One region of the Lysinibacillus sp. NPDC056232 genome, then DNA from elsewhere that is predicted to be linked to it. Evidence: predicted binding sites of a transcription regulator. Region 1 holds the regulator's gene; the other holds the start of a gene.

Region 1 (7,904 bases):
CGCCATAAATTAAATTGTAGCTCGGTTTCTAAGGAACCTGGCTGCCCGTATTTTGAGACGAGCACAAATGGAGCATCAGGCTTTAAATTATTTGCTATTTCTTTTAATGTTGCAAGCTTCTCTTGATCATCTTTTATAAAATGAAGCACTAGTACACAGCTTGCTGCATCAAATTTTACTGAAGACGGCTTAGTATCCAGTATAGTTCCTTGATATAAAGAAATATTATTAGGTAGAGATTTTAAACGTTCGCTAGCTATTTGTAGCATCGCTTCTGATGGATCGATGCCAACAAATGACCAATGAGGTCTTTTCTCAGCGAGCTGTAAAATTTCATTACCGCTTCCGGAACCAATTACTAAAAATTCAGCGTTCTCAGGTAATGCAGATTGATAAAAGGTTTGTGTTAAACGCAGCATTGCATCGTAGCTTGGTAGCGTACGACGAATACCTTTTTCATATTCATTTGCAAGTGTGTTATTAAATTCCATCAAGTATCACATGCCTTTCAAAAAAATTTTAATAAAGCCAATTCATATTTGAAACTATTTGAGGGGTAGTTTCGTAAAAAGTAGTACATAAACTAAAAAATTATATGGAAGGGTTGATATAAATGGAAACAAAATGGTCTAAGGTAATCATACACGCAAGTGCATTTTTTGCGCCATGGTTAGTACCTATTATATTTTTCTTGATTGGCTCGGATGAAGAGGTAAAGAGTGTTTCTGTGCAAGCTTTATTATTCCAAATTGTCATTGGAGCATTACTTACAATTTCGGGTATTTTAAGCTTCCTGCTCATTGGTATACCGTTCGTGATTGCTTTCGGCATTATGTATGTTATCGTACCAATTATCGGTATTGTGAAGGCTTTATCTGATGAGCCTTGGCGTTATCCAATTGTTGGTCGCTGGGTATAATTTTTATAGACGCAAGTATATGCTAGTTGCATATGCTTGCGTTTTTTCTTTTGCCGATAAGGGTATCTTATAGTTAAAGCATTCGGTGGATTTTTTCTGTGTGCGAAATAATTGCAATTATTTTCAAGCGTTTTGTATAATATACTCAAAGAAAGTCAAAGATAGTCAAAGTCAGTGTAGTAAGCGAGGTGTATTCCTAAAATGCGTAATATATCAGACATCATAGAAGGCTACTTAAAGCAAGTACTTGAATTAGGTGGAGAAGGGCATATTGAAATAAAACGTAGTGAAATCGCAGATAAATTTCAGTGCGTGCCCTCACAAATAAATTATGTAATTAATACAAGATTTACTGCCGAACGAGGTTACCTTGTTGAAAGCAAACGTGGTGGTGGTGGATACATTCGAATTTTACGTGTCCGCGCGAATTCACAAATTGATCTAATCGATGATGTCCTTAGGCAAATAGAAGGTGGGGCATCGCAAACAATGGCAGAAGATTTAGTTTATCGACTAATTGATGAGCAGGTAATTTCAAGGCGAGAAGCGAAAATAATATTAGCAGCAGTTGATCGTTCAACTATTGATTTGCAACTCCCGTTACGGGATCATATTCGAGCAAAAATTTTACGAGCGATGCTAACAACGATTAAATATGAACAGCAAAAATAAAAGAGGTGATGGAAATGATATGCGAACATTGTAAGCAGCGTAATGCGACAGTTACCGTAACACAAGTTCAAAGTGGTCAAAAGGTGGAGCACCATTATTGTGACGTCTGCGCCTCGCAGTTCCATCCATTTCATGCTGAATTTAAGCAAGAGCCAATATCTATTCAACAGCTATTATCTAATTGGTTTGGCTCACCTTCATGGCAGCAACAAAAAGTGGGTGAAAAACAGCAGGCACCAGCACAACCGCAAACATGTCCACAATGTGGATTTACGTATAAGCAGTTTTTAAAAGAAGGCAAATTTGGATGCCCTAGCTGCTATGATACCTTTAGCGAGCACTTACCGAAGCTCTTTAACCGCATACAGGCTGGGCCTCAACATATAGGGAAAATGCCCGGTGCTCGAAGCAATGTTTATGTCATCAAAAAGCAAATTGAGGATATTCGTAAACGTATGAAGCTTGCTGTAGATAAAGAACAATTTGAAGAGGCAGCTAAGCTTCGCGATGAAGCGAAGGAACTTGAGAAGCAGGTACAATTTGAAGGTGGTGATGTGTCGTGATGATTGAATCGTTTTTAGAGCGTGCTACACCAATATGGATGAGTGTGGAGGATGATTATTCAGATATTGTCATTAGTACACGCATTCGCCTTGCTCGAAATTTAGATGGTTATCGTTTTCCATTAGCTTTTACAGAGGATGAAGCATTACATGTAGAACAGGCAGTTACACATGCAATAAAGGACAGTACAGAACTTCAAGAAAATTATTCATATTTTGCTATTAAGGATTTAACGCCTTTACAACGTCAAATACTTGTAGAAAAACATTTAATTAGTCCTCAGCTTGCAAAAAAAGAGCAAGTTGGCTCCATGCTCTTATCTGATGACGAATCAATTAGCATTATGGTGAACGAAGAAGACCATTTACGCATTCAATGTATGACAGCGAGTTTTCAACTTCAACAGGCATACGAGCAGGCCAATAAAATTGATCGTACCTTAGAGAAAGCTTTGCCTTATGCATTCCGAGATACATTTGGTTATTTAACAAGTTGCCCAACAAATATTGGTACTGGTTTGCGAGCATCTGTCATGATGCACCTGCCAGCCCTTACACTCACGGCTCAGATGAATCAAATCATTAATGCAATGACACGATTAGGAATGACGGTAAGAGGAATATATGGAGAAGGTAGCGAAAATATAGGTAACGTTTACCAAGTGTCAAATCAGATTACACTAGGAAAAACAGAGGATGACATTTTAGCGGACATCCAAAGTGTCGCTGAAAAAATAATTCAAAAAGAACGGCATGCAAGAGGCAAGTTAATGGAAAAAGCAGAACTTGCTCTAGAAGACCGTGTGTACCGTGCTTTAGGTACGTTAACATATGCTCGAATTTTAACGAGTGAGGAAGCCGCTACCTGTCTATCAAATGTTCGTTTAGGCGTAGATTTACAGTTAATTGAAGGTATTAAAGCGACTAAATTAAACGAATGTGTAGTCAGTATGCAACCTGGATTTTTACAGAATTACGCAGGGGACGTTTTGCCGCCTGCTGAGCGAGATCGCGTACGGGCTGAAATGCTTCGTGAGGCACTGTCTCGAGAAAATGTGAGTAAGCCTATTATTCGGGGAAAAGGAGAGGATTCATTTGATGTTTAATCGTTTTACACAACGCGCACAAAAAGTATTACAGCTTGCACAAGAAGAGGCAATTCGTTGGAAGCACGAATCAATTGGAACAGAGCATATTCTTTTAGGGCTTATCCGTGAAGGTGGCGGTATTGCTGCAAAAGCATTAGAAGCCATTGATATTAGCCCTCAAATGATTGAAGCGGGTATTGAAGAACTTGTAGGGAAGGGGAAAGAGGATGTTGGCCCAATTGTCCACTACACACCTCGAGCTAAAAAAGTAATAGAGCTATCAGTCGATGAATCACGTAAATTAGGTCATTCCTATATTGGAACAGAGCATTTACTATTGGCGCTTATTCGTGAAGGTGAAGGGATAGCGGCTCGCGTATTAAATAATGCTGGTGTCGGATTGAATAAGGCTCGTCAGCAAGTGCTATTGTTATTAGGCAATAACGACAATGCTCAATCTGGTCAACAAGCTGCACAGGCTGCCAATACACCAACATTGGATAGCCTTGCTCGTGATTTAACGCAAATTGCTCGTGAAGGTACTTTAGATCCAGTCATTGGTCGAAGCAAGGAAATTACACGTGTTATCGAGGTTCTATCTCGCCGTACAAAAAATAACCCTGTATTAGTCGGGGAGCCAGGTGTTGGTAAAACAGCTATTGCTGAAGGCTTAGCGCAGCAAATTATTAATAATGAAGTGCCAGAAATTCTTCGTGATAAACGTGTTATGACACTTGATATGGGGACAGTTGTTGCTGGAACAAAATATCGCGGTGAATTTGAGGATCGCTTGAAAAAAGTAATGGATGAAATTCGCCAAGCAGGTAATGTTATTTTATTTATCGATGAACTGCATACATTGATCGGTGCAGGCGGTGCAGAAGGTGCCATTGATGCGTCAAATATTTTAAAACCATCTTTAGCACGTGGCGAGCTTCAATGTATTGGCGCGACAACACTTGATGAGTATCGCAAATATATTGAAAAGGATGCGGCATTAGAGCGCCGGTTCCAACCAATTCAAGTTGATGAGCCGACTGTAGAAGAAGCGATCCTAATTATTCAAGGTTTACGTGATCGCTATGAAGCACATCACCGTGTGAAAATTACAGATGAAGCAATTGAAGCGGCAGCAAAAATGAGTGACCGATATATTTCTGACCGTTTCTTACCAGATAAGGCGATTGACTTGATTGATGAAGCGGGTTCTAAAGTACGCTTACGTTCATTCGCGGTACCACCAAACTTAAAAGCGCTTGAAGATAAATTGGAAAATGTACGCTCTGAAAAGAATGCAGCCGTTTCTGGTCAAGAATTTGAAAAGGCAGCATCTTTAAGAGATACAGAGCAAAAGCTAAAAGATGAAATTGAAACTACGAGAAAAAATTGGAAGGAAGAGCAAGGTAAGGCTGAATCAAAAGTGACAGTGGATGATGTAGCAGCGGTAGTATCTATGTGGACTGGAATTCCAGTATCAAAAATTGCTTCCGAAGAATCTTCTAAGTTATTACAACTTGAAGAAGAGTTACACAAACGTGTTGTAGGTCAAGGAGAAGCGGTAGAGGCAATTTCTCGCGCAATTCGTCGTGCAAGAGCTGGCTTGAAAGATCCGAAACGACCAATTGGTTCATTTATTTTCTTAGGCCCTACAGGGGTTGGTAAAACAGAGCTTGCTAGAGCATTAGCGGAAGTTATGTTTGGCGACGAGGATGCAATGATTCGCGTTGATATGTCAGAGTACATGGAAAAACATTCGACTTCACGTTTAGTTGGTTCACCTCCTGGCTATGTAGGCTTTGATGATGGCGGTCAACTAACAGAAAAGGTTCGTCGTAAACCATATTCTGTAGTATTACTAGATGAGATTGAGAAGGCTCATCCAGATGTTTTCAATATCTTACTTCAAGTACTTGAAGATGGCCGTTTAACAGATTCTAAAGGTCGAGTGGTGGATTTCCGCAACACAGTTGTTATTATGACATCCAACGTTGGTGCGGACGCTTTAAAATATCGTAAAAACCTTGGTTTCAATGTAGGTAGTACGGATACGAAGTATAAAGATATGAAGGGTACAATGCTCGAGGAATTGAAAAAAGCATTCCGCCCAGAGTTCTTAAACCGTATCGACGAAATGATCGTCTTCCACTCACTAGAAAAAGAACATTTAAAAGAAATCGTAGCGATGATGGCGAATGCTTTAACAAAACGTCTGAAAGAGCAAGACATTTCGTTAGAGTTAACGGAATCGGCTCTTGAAAAAATTGCAGAGGAAGGCTACGATCCTCAATACGGTGCTCGCCCACTACGTCGTTCATTACAAAAACAAGTAGAGGACCGTTTATCGGAAGAACTACTGAAAGGCAATGTAGAGAAGGGTAACCAAGTAATCATTGATTACGTGAATAATGAGTTTGTTGTGAAGAAAAAAGAGGAAGTATCTACTTCTAAATAATCTTCATATCATACGATAAAGTGAACCTTCGCTTTCGGTACAGATAAATTACTGCACATTCATGCGGGGTAAACATTTCATTTGAAAAGGACAGCAAGGCTATAGTGCCAAGCTGTCCTTTTTTATGTACAATAAACATAAGAACAAATATTCGAGGTGGATGCAATTTGGCAAAGAAAAAAACAAAATTTGTATGCTCAAGCTGTGGTTATGAATCTGCAAAATGGATGGGGAGATGTCCAGGGTGTGGGGAATGGAATAAGATGGTTGAAGAGGTGGAGGTCGTTGCAAAAGGGCCGCGCGGTGCATTCCAACATTCTGCTACGGTTACCCAAAAGGCCCTCCCGATTATGCAAATTGAAACTGCTGAGGAATCACGAGTTGCTACAGAAATGGGCGAGCTTAACCGAGTATTAGGAGGAGGCATCGTACCAGGTTCTCTTGTGTTAATTGGGGGAGATCCTGGAATTGGGAAGTCAACGTTATTATTACAAGTATCTGCGTTGCTGTCGAATAAGGGACATCGTGTGCTCTATATTTCCGGTGAGGAATCCATCCGTCAAACAAAGCTGCGTGCAGAACGTTTAGGGGTGATCTCACAGGAGCTTTATATATATTCTGAAACGAATTTAGAGTTTTTAAATCAGACCATTGATGATGTGCAGCCAAAGTTTGTTATTGTCGATTCTATTCAAACTGTTTTTCATCCAGAGATAACGAGTGCACCTGGTAGTGTATCACAAGTGCGTGAATGTACAGCAGAACTTATGCGAATTGCAAAAACAAAAGGAATTGCCATATTTTTAGTCGGACATGTAACAAAAGAGGGGCAAATTGCAGGACCACGTATTTTGGAGCATATGGTTGATACGGTATTGTATTTTGAAGGAGAACGACATCATAATCACCGTATTTTACGCAGCCAAAAAAACCGCTTTGGCTCTACGAATGAAATTGCAATTTTTGAAATGCTTCAGGGGGGCTTAAAGGAAGTGTTAAACCCGTCTGAGTTGTTCCTACAGGAGCGTTCACAGGGTGCGGCTGGATCAACAATCGTAGCCTCAATGGAAGGTACACGGCCAATTCTAGTTGAAATTCAGTCACTGGTAACACCAACAAGCTTTAATTATCCGAAACGAATGGCAACGGGTGTCGATCAAAATCGTGTGCAACTGCTTATGGCTGTCCTTGAAAAGAGAATGGGTCTCATGCTACAGGCACAGGATGCATATATTAAAGTTGCTGGCGGCGTGAAGCTTGATGAGCCTGCCATTGATTTGGCTGTGTTGACAAGTATTGTTTCGAGTTTTAAGGATCAAGCTGTTCGGGCAACGGATTGCTTTATTGGGGAAGTAGGTTTGACAGGCGAGGTGCGTCGTGTATCTCGTATTGAACAACGTGTGATCGAGGCAGCAAAGCTCGGATTTAAGCGGGCCTTCATACCAGCCTCAAATATCGGTGGTTGGGATTTCCCTCAAGGTATTGAGATTGTTGGTGTAGAAACGATAAAGGATGCATTGAATGCTTGCTTTAGAGAGCTATAAAGAAGTTTGTGCATGTTGGACAATGTTCTGACATGCACTTTTAATTGCATGAGTGGAGATTTGGTTTTTTTAAATTCATAGATAGAAGGTAGGAAACTCAAAGAGGGGAAATGGCGTCTATGATAACGTCCGTGAAAATGCTTGTTTAATGCCGAGCTGGTGCCAAAGAGCATTTCGGATTTTAGAATTTTAGAAATTGATTTTCAGTAGACTTGGGATGATCAATTGATGGATGAAATTACCGATGCTTTGATAGGGTCATAAAAGATTTTCTGCAGTAAACTATGTATAATTATATATTAAGAATGGGAGGTGACAGTTTATGAAAAAATTTGTTCAAATTGCTTTTTTACTGATTGGAGGAGCATTAGGCCTTGTTTTCTTACCGCCATTATACGAATTGCTTCATTTATCATCTAATCCTTGGCTTGATAACCCTTATGTATCAGTAGCTTTAGGAGCGCTTTTACTATTTACATTATCATTTGCCTTTTCAGATTATTTTGTAAGGCTCATTAGCTGGATGGAAGAGGTGCTATTTAAAGTACCGGTTGGTGACTTATTATTTGGTACACTTGGACTTATTATTGGACTAATCGTTGCGTATTTCTTAGGATTTGCAATCGATAGTATTGATTTACCGAGTTTTACAAAGGTTTTACCAAT
Region 2 (7,904 bases), on a different contig from region 1:
GCATATTGTGTAAAGCGATCCATTTTACGTGCTTCTTTACGTTCAATATACTTTTCTATATTAAAATCTTTCACTTCAGCAGCAATTTTCGCTGCGAAAAGATCTTTATTTAAACGTGTTAACTCGCCAACGCCAGATTTTCCAGCTTTAATGTTAGTCCATGTTTCTTCGATGCTATTTCCTAGTGGTGTAACTGCGCCAATTCCTGTAATTACTACTCGTCGTTTACTCATTGTCTTACTCCCCTCAAGCATTTTTCGTTTTTATTTTCCCCATCTTATTGTAACGGCGCCCCATGTTAAGCCACCGCCAAATCCAACAAGTACTAATAAATCATCATCTTTTATCTTACCTGCTTCAAGCTCATCTACCAAGGAAATACCAATAGATGCTGCAGACGTATTCCCATATTTGTGAATCGTTTTTGACATTTTTTCCGGTGGTAGCTCTAAACGCTCACGAGCTGATTCCATAATTCGAATATTCGCCTGATGCGGCACTAAAAAATCTACGTCGTCTTTTGTTAAACCTGCTTTTTCTAAAACGTTTATTGCAGATTCACCCATTTGACGAACGGCAAACTTAAATACTTCACGGCCATTCATAGCGATTGTATCTTGCTGTGTTAAATACAAGTTCTTACCACCTGTACCGTCAGCTCCAAGCTCAAATGATAAAATACCTCTACCTTCTGATACTGGACCAACAATCGCTGCACTTGCACCGTCACCGAATAATACAGCAGTATTGCGATCTTCCCAATCAAGTACTTTCGACAGCTTTTCAACACCTACTACTAGGACATATTTATAAGCATTTGATTCTACAAATTGCTTTGCTGTCACTAAACTATATATAAATCCTGCACAAGCAGCAGCTTGATCCATCGCAGCTGCATTGACTGCTCCGATTTGCTCCTGAACCATACATGCTACACTTGGAAAGTTTTGATCTTGTGTTACAGTTGCAACAAGGATTAATCCTATTTCCTCTGGCGTAATACCTGCTTTTGCAATAGCCTCCTTAGCAGCAGCTACTGCTAAATCTGACGTATCCTGATCATCTGCGGCAAAACGACGTTCTTCAATCCCCGTGCGTGTTCGAATCCATTCATCCGAAGTGTCCATCATTTTTTCTAAATCAAAATTTGTAACGACCTTCTCCGGAACGTATTTGCCAATTCCTATAATACCAGCGTTCATTTAGCAACCCCTCTGCTTTCTTACTATCAATTATTAGTAACTGGTCATAATTATAACTCATAATGAAGGAGAGGTGCAAGATGAATTAAATTTAACGTCTTAAAACTAGTAGTATCAAGGGTCTCCAATCAACTTATATACATGGCATAAGATTTAACAAATGTCATCTACAACTTTTAGAGTTGATGCAGGAAAAAGCGTATTTTTGGGGATAAGTGAGGCTGAAAAATTTAATAATGGTGGTTAATGAAAAAAAGCTGCAAATAGATCTGCAGCTTTAGCCTAACAATTGCTAACATATATTATCAACAACGTAAAAGTCGATATCGTAAAAAGATGAGAGATGGCTCTCGCATGAATCTGCGTACGTCCAATCTATTCTCTAATAGGTCGTTAAGGACCACGTTTTCTTTGTAACACTTAGCGCTCTGAAGAAATCGCTTGATGGGTTGCAACACAGAAGGTTTCAAACGACGTGTTGTACTTTTCTTTTTGTTAGGTTTGCTACCGTAGTTGTGTCAACGTAATGGCTGACGCTTTAATCGTCTGGTGTTGCGGTGGTGTTTTTGGTTCAATAAACAACGTTGAGTAATACGCATCCGCAATGGTAATCAAGTAAATCACAAAAAGTAATTGTTTCATTCAATGGTTCAAAAATTCATTTCTCCCTTTTTTCAGTTCTATCAATTCGAATTGTCTAGTTATATTACGAATGATACTTAAAAAAGTTTCAAATTTAAAATAACCCACGCACAGATGACCCAAATAAGCCACCTCGGTATGAAATAGCTTAGGTTTGAATAATAGATAACCAAACGTTAACCCTTTTACTCTATAAAATAATATTGGAGCGTGTATGAACCATGCTATTTTTTATCCAATACTTCAACCTTTTCTTTACTCTTTTTCTCTATAACTTTTTCAATCATTAAAACAATGATAATAATCATACCTGCCAACAATAATGAAAAAATCATGTTTTCACATTAATGTAGAAGCTAAGAAAAGATACACTTCCGGAAACAGTAGGAAATCGAAAATAGATATGAACCAATCGAATATTTTGCCATCTAAAATATTCTCAATTGATGGTATCGTGATAAATTCGCCATGTTTCACAGAAAAGGTTCTTTTTTTTTCGATTTATGTTATGATATGATAATGAATATGTAGTAAAACTTTATGATATAAAAAAGTTCGGTTGAGGTGAAATTAATGCAATATATCGTAACATTCATATGGTCATTCCTACTAGTTACAATGTTAAACTACGTAGTAAGCTCTGTACTTGGTACAACGTTTGATTTCCAAACTGCTGTTGTCACATCAGTTGTATTTACAATTCTTGTTTTCATCATCGGTGCAGTTATTCCAAACGAGTCAACTCCAGAAGCTGCAGACAATCATTAATTCAACTAGAAAAAACCTGTTTCGCTCAATGCGGAACAGGTTTTTTTTGTTATTTTTCAACAACACATTGGCCATCATGCATTCTAATGTGCAATGTTTCTCCTGGTAATACTTCACCTCGAAGCAATTCTTTTGCAACCGCCGTTTCAATATAACGTTGCACGAAGCGTTTTAATGGTCTTGCACCAAACTGAGCATCTGCTCCTTGTTCTACAACCCAATCAACTACATTTTGTTCTACTTGTAAAGTAATGTCTTGCTCTGCAACTCGTTTGACAAGCTGTTCGATATATTTCCATGCAATAGCTGTAAAATGCTCATCTGATAGTGCATGGAACATAATAATATCATCCATACGATTTAACAGCTCTGGCTTAAAATGTTGACGCAGTGCAGCCATCACTACATCCTCAACAGCAGCATCGTCTTCTTTTGCTTCCATTAAATAGCTTGAGCCAATATTAGAAGTTAAAATGACCACCGTGTTCGTAAAGTTGACCATACGCCCTTGGCTATCAGTAATGCGCCCATCATCTAAAATTTGTAGTAAAATATTCGCGACATCAGGATGGGCCTTTTCAATTTCATCTAATAATACAACTGAATACGGATTTCGGCGAACAGCTTCTGTTAATTGCCCACCTTCCTCATAGCCAACATAGCCTGGAGGTGCCCCTACAAGACGTGATACGCTATGTTTCTCCATATATTCACTCATATCAATGCGAATAAAATGATCCTCAGAATCAAACAACTGTGCCGCTAGTGCCTTCGCAAGCTCTGTTTTACCAACACCTGTTGGCCCTAGGAATAAAAAACTACCAATTGGTCGATGTGGGTCTTTGATACCTGCACGAGCACGCCATACCGCTTCTGTAACAAGCTGTACAGCATTATCTTGTCCGATTACACGCTCATGCAATGTATCTTTTAAGCGCAATAATTTTTCACGCTCACCTTCTACTAATTTCGTCACTGGTATTCCTGTCCAGCGTGAAACGATTGATGCGATTTCATCAGCTGTTACCTCTTCACGTAAAATCCGTGATTCCGTACCATTCTCTAATTGTTTTTCCATCTCTTGAATGTCCTTTTCAAGTGTAGGAATTTTCCCATGACGTAGTTCGGCTGCTTTATTTAAATCATATTTACTTTCTGCTTCATCTAAGTCACGGCGGTATTTATCAAGTTTTTCACGTTTTTTCTGAATGCCATGTAACGCTTCTTTTTCGGTTTCCCATTGTTTACGCATGCCCTCAGAGGATTCTTTAAGCTTTGTTAATTCCTCGCTGAGTTGCTCTAGACGCTTTTTACTTGCCTCGTCTTTTTCCTTACACAACGCTTGCTCCTCAATTTCGAGCTGCATAATACGGCGCGTTACTGCATCCAATTCCTGTGGCATGGAATCAATTTCTGTTCGAATCATCGCACATGCTTCATCGATTAAATCGATTGCCTTATCTGGCAGGAAACGCTCTGTAATATAGCGATTAGAAAGCTCCGCTGCCGCTACGATTGCACGGTCATGAATACGTACTGCATGATGTAACTCAAAACGCTCTTTCAAGCCTCGTAAAATGGAAACTGTATCTTCAATAGATGGCTCTCGTACAAGCACCTGCTGGAAACGGCGCTCTAAAGCAGGATCTTTTTCAATATACATACGGTATTCATCTAATGTTGTAGCCCCGATACAATGTAACTCACCTCGTGCAAGCATTGGCTTTAGCATATTTCCCGCGTCCATTGCACCATCCATTTTACCTGCGCCAACAATTGTATGGATTTCATCGATAAATAAAATAATGCGCCCCTCTGATTCTTTTACTTCTTTTAATACACCTTTTAAGCGCTCTTCAAATTGACCACGATAACTAGCACCTGCTATTAAGGCACTCATATCCAACTCATACAGTATGCAATCCTTTAACCCTTCAGGAACATCGCCCTTTACTATACGTTGGGCTAATCCTTCTACAATAGCTGTTTTACCAACCCCCGGCTCACCTATTAAGACAGGGTTATTTTTCGTTTTGCGTGTTAAAATGCGAATGACATTACGAATTTCTTCATCACGGCCGATAACCGGGTCCATTTTACCGTTTTTTACTTCTTCAATTAAATTACGTCCAAATTGCTCTAATGGTTTTTTGTCATTTGTTTGTTGAAATTGCATATTTAGCACTCCTTTTCAATAATGTTAAGCGGAATTCCGTTTGCCATTCTATTTCATAAAAAATGTTTGACCTTTTTTGACTAACTTTATTTTACAACACTCGACAAACCATAGCAAAGAATTAGCCCTAAAATTTCTTCACTTATAACTGGAAAATTACGTTATAATAAAAGTATATTTCTTATATTTAGTAAATTACTCACCTTATTTTGTAATAATTAAACAATTTTTATGAAAAAAGAAAGAGATGTGTTGAAGATATGACTATTATGGATAATATACAAAAGAAATTTCACGATCTTTTTCAAAAGCACGGTGTTTTTATTAAAGTAAATAAGGATAGTAAAATCTTTTTAGAGGGCGAACGTGCGAAAGAAATTTATTATATAAAAACAGGAACTATCTCGATTAGTCAGGAAACGGAGAATGGGAAGGAATTAACCATTCGTATTTGTGGTCCTGATAGTATCATTGGAGAAGGCTCATTATTTTGTAACCTTACGTATAATTCGATGACCGCTAAAGTATTAGAGCCCTCCAGTTTATATGTTCTAAGCCGTGAATCATTGGAACTTTTACTAGTGGAACAACCTATTTTAATGGTGGAATATATGAAGTGGTTGCAAACAGAAAATTTAAAGCATCAAAGTCGTTTGCGTGATTTGATTTTAAATGGGAAAAAGGGCGCTTTATTTTCAACGCTTATCCGTCTTTCGAATACTTATGGGAAGCCTTTAGAAAATGACACTATTTATATTGACTTCCCGTTAACAAATACAGAGATCGCTAATTTATGTGCGACGAGTCGAGAGATGATTAATCGCATGCTGAATGACTTAAAGAAGCACAATATTATATCTTTCGAAAAAGGTTATATAACCATTCACGATCTACAATTTTTAAAGGATGAAATCGCCTGTGAGAATTGTCCGTTACAAATATGTCGTATTGATTAATAGCAACATGCAAAATCCCCGCTTATGAGTTATAAGTGGGGATTTTGTGTTCTATTATGTAAATAAATAAAGTATGGCGCCTTTTGCAAAGTGAGGAGGTTGATTTCCGTTCCGGCTGGGCGCTTTCCTGGGGGCGTCCGATGAGCCGCTTCGCTGCGCTGCAGGGTCTCATCTGTGACGCTGATCCCCGAGGAGTCGCCCAGCCTCCACTCCAATCAACCACTTCACATAGCGTGTATCTTCTTGCATGTTACTAAAATTCATAGTGATACAACAAAAAACTTTAGCAACAATGTTTTGTCTGTGCGAAAGCGAAGCGACAGCAACAATTGTTGTATTTCAGATAGTAAAGCGTCAGCAACACCAGATGTACAATAGCGTCATTATTATAAGTTTCTTCTGTTGTTTTATGATGAGTAGCTTGGAACAGAAATCTTCCTCATTTAAAGCACGCCACAGTCACAAAGATTACTTTAACTATTTTGTATTTCAAAAACAGAAAAAATCCCCGCTTACTGTTGCAAGCGGGGATTTTTTATCGTGCTTTAGTGGACTTAGCGTACACCTAATGCCATTTTGGCATAGCGTGACATTCTATCTTTTGACCAAGGTGGATTCCATACAATATTGACATTTGTACTTTTTACCTCTGGAAGCTCACCTAAAGCTGTATTCACTTGATCAACAATAACAGGTCCCATTGGGCAGCCCATAGACGTTAGCGTCATTGTAACGGTTGCTACACCTTCTTCATCTAACTCTACATCATATACTAAACCTAAGTTGACGATATCAATACCAAGCTCAGGGTCAATTACATTTTCTAATGCACCGAACATGCTGTCTTTCATATCTTGATCCATCTGTATTTCTCCTTCCGTCACAGTGTTAACTTAATCATAGCAGATGCATCTTATTATGCCAAATGCTGTGCAAGCCATTCAGTTGCTGCTAACATACCGTCACGTGACACAGCATGACCCGCTTTCTTATTAGCTAAAAATTTTAAGTTTTCTGGATTTGTTTCATAATATTTGCGTAAAGTTAAATAAAAATTATACGTTTCATTGAAAGGTACAGTTTTATCTAACTCCCCATGCCAAAATAGTACAGGTCGTCCTGCAAATTTGTCTGGTGTTAGGCTGACATCATATTTAGCTAGAAGCTCATTCGTTTGTTTTACTTCTTCTTCAGACATTGGCAGATTCACACCGTTTTTAGCAAATTGCTGTAATTGATACTCCGCTAATTTAATAAAACTTGGTGCACCCATACATACCGCTGCTGTTTTGATCCAATCATAACGCTTTAAACAGCCTGATGTTACAATTCCACCCATCGATGTACCAGCAATGCCAATTTTATCGTTCACTAATAATTTTTTATTCTTTAATTCATTATATAATTGTTCAACTTCATGAATAGAATTTAAAACAATATCCCAAAAATGTAAGCTCATTTGCATCTCAGACAGACCTTCACTACGGTCGCCATGTAATTTTGCATCTGGTAATAGGACACGCACCCCTCTTCCTACTAATTGATATGCATAATGTAAGTTATGTTCTTTTGCACTCATGAAACCATGTAAAAAAATCACTACCGGGGTTTCTTCATTCATATTTTCCGTATGTATATGTAATAAAGGAATATTTCCCCACAATTCTTTCTCAACAATCATCTTTGTCACTCCCAATTTTTGTCTCATCTTTATGTTAGCAAACTTTTCTCACTGTGACAAAATTTTGACGAATGGTTTACAAAGAGATACTATTCAAATTATAGGAAAGGGGCAATAAGCTATGAAACCGCATTTAATCGTTTTGGACTTAGATGGTACGTTATTAACGGACCATCAACAAATTTCAGCAAAAACTAAAAAAACATTATTGCAGGCAAAGGAACAAGGCCATCAAGTTATGATTGCTACAGGTCGTCCTTATCGTGCGAGTGATATTTACTATCACGAGCTTGGCCTTACAACGCCCATCGTGAATTTTAATGGTGCTTACGTCCACCATCCAAAAAATGCTGCTTGGCAAACTATGCATACTCCTATTGATTTAGGCGTAGTGCATGATGTCGTCGATTCCATTAATAGCTATGAATATGAAAATATTATTGCGGAAGTTAAGGACGATATTTATGTGCATACTGAGG

Evidence for each region. The regulator CtsR, encoded in region 1, represses protease genes until heat stress. The targets are predictions, from matches to a motif close to ATGGTCAATAAAGGTCAAACA.
Region 2: the regulator CtsR is predicted to act here: its motif matches at 4,852-4,872, upstream of ACFCYJ_RS04795 (ATP-dependent Clp protease ATP-binding subunit).

What each region holds. Positions count from the first base shown of each region.
Region 1 covers NZ_JBHJTF010000013.1:55,976-63,879, reverse strand. Annotated here, with positions in the region: gene ACFCYJ_RS12025 (class I SAM-dependent methyltransferase) at 1-491, opposite strand, end outside; gene ACFCYJ_RS12020 (magnetosome magnetite crystal formation protein family) at 614-919, shown strand; gene ACFCYJ_RS12015 (CtsR family transcriptional regulator) at 1,121-1,591, shown strand; gene ACFCYJ_RS12010 (UvrB/UvrC motif-containing protein) at 1,606-2,154, shown strand; gene mcsB (protein-arginine kinase McsB) at 2,151-3,260, shown strand; gene ACFCYJ_RS12000 (ATP-dependent Clp protease ATP-binding subunit) at 3,250-5,694, shown strand; gene radA (DNA repair protein RadA) at 5,862-7,238, shown strand; gene ACFCYJ_RS11990 (PIN/TRAM domain-containing protein) at 7,561-7,904, shown strand, end outside.
Region 2 covers NZ_JBHJTF010000004.1:58,901-66,804, reverse strand. Annotated here, with positions in the region: gene fabF (beta-ketoacyl-ACP synthase II) at 1-233, opposite strand, end outside; gene ACFCYJ_RS04805 (beta-ketoacyl-ACP synthase III) at 264-1,202, opposite strand; gene ACFCYJ_RS04800 (YjzD family protein) at 2,418-2,612, shown strand; gene ACFCYJ_RS04795 (ATP-dependent Clp protease ATP-binding subunit) at 2,662-4,788, opposite strand; gene ACFCYJ_RS04790 (Crp/Fnr family transcriptional regulator) at 5,058-5,744, shown strand; gene ACFCYJ_RS04785 (hypothetical protein) at 5,988-6,122, shown strand; gene ACFCYJ_RS04780 (metal-sulfur cluster assembly factor) at 6,299-6,607, opposite strand; gene ACFCYJ_RS04775 (prolyl oligopeptidase family serine peptidase) at 6,661-7,425, opposite strand; gene ACFCYJ_RS04770 (Cof-type HAD-IIB family hydrolase) at 7,547-7,904, shown strand, end outside.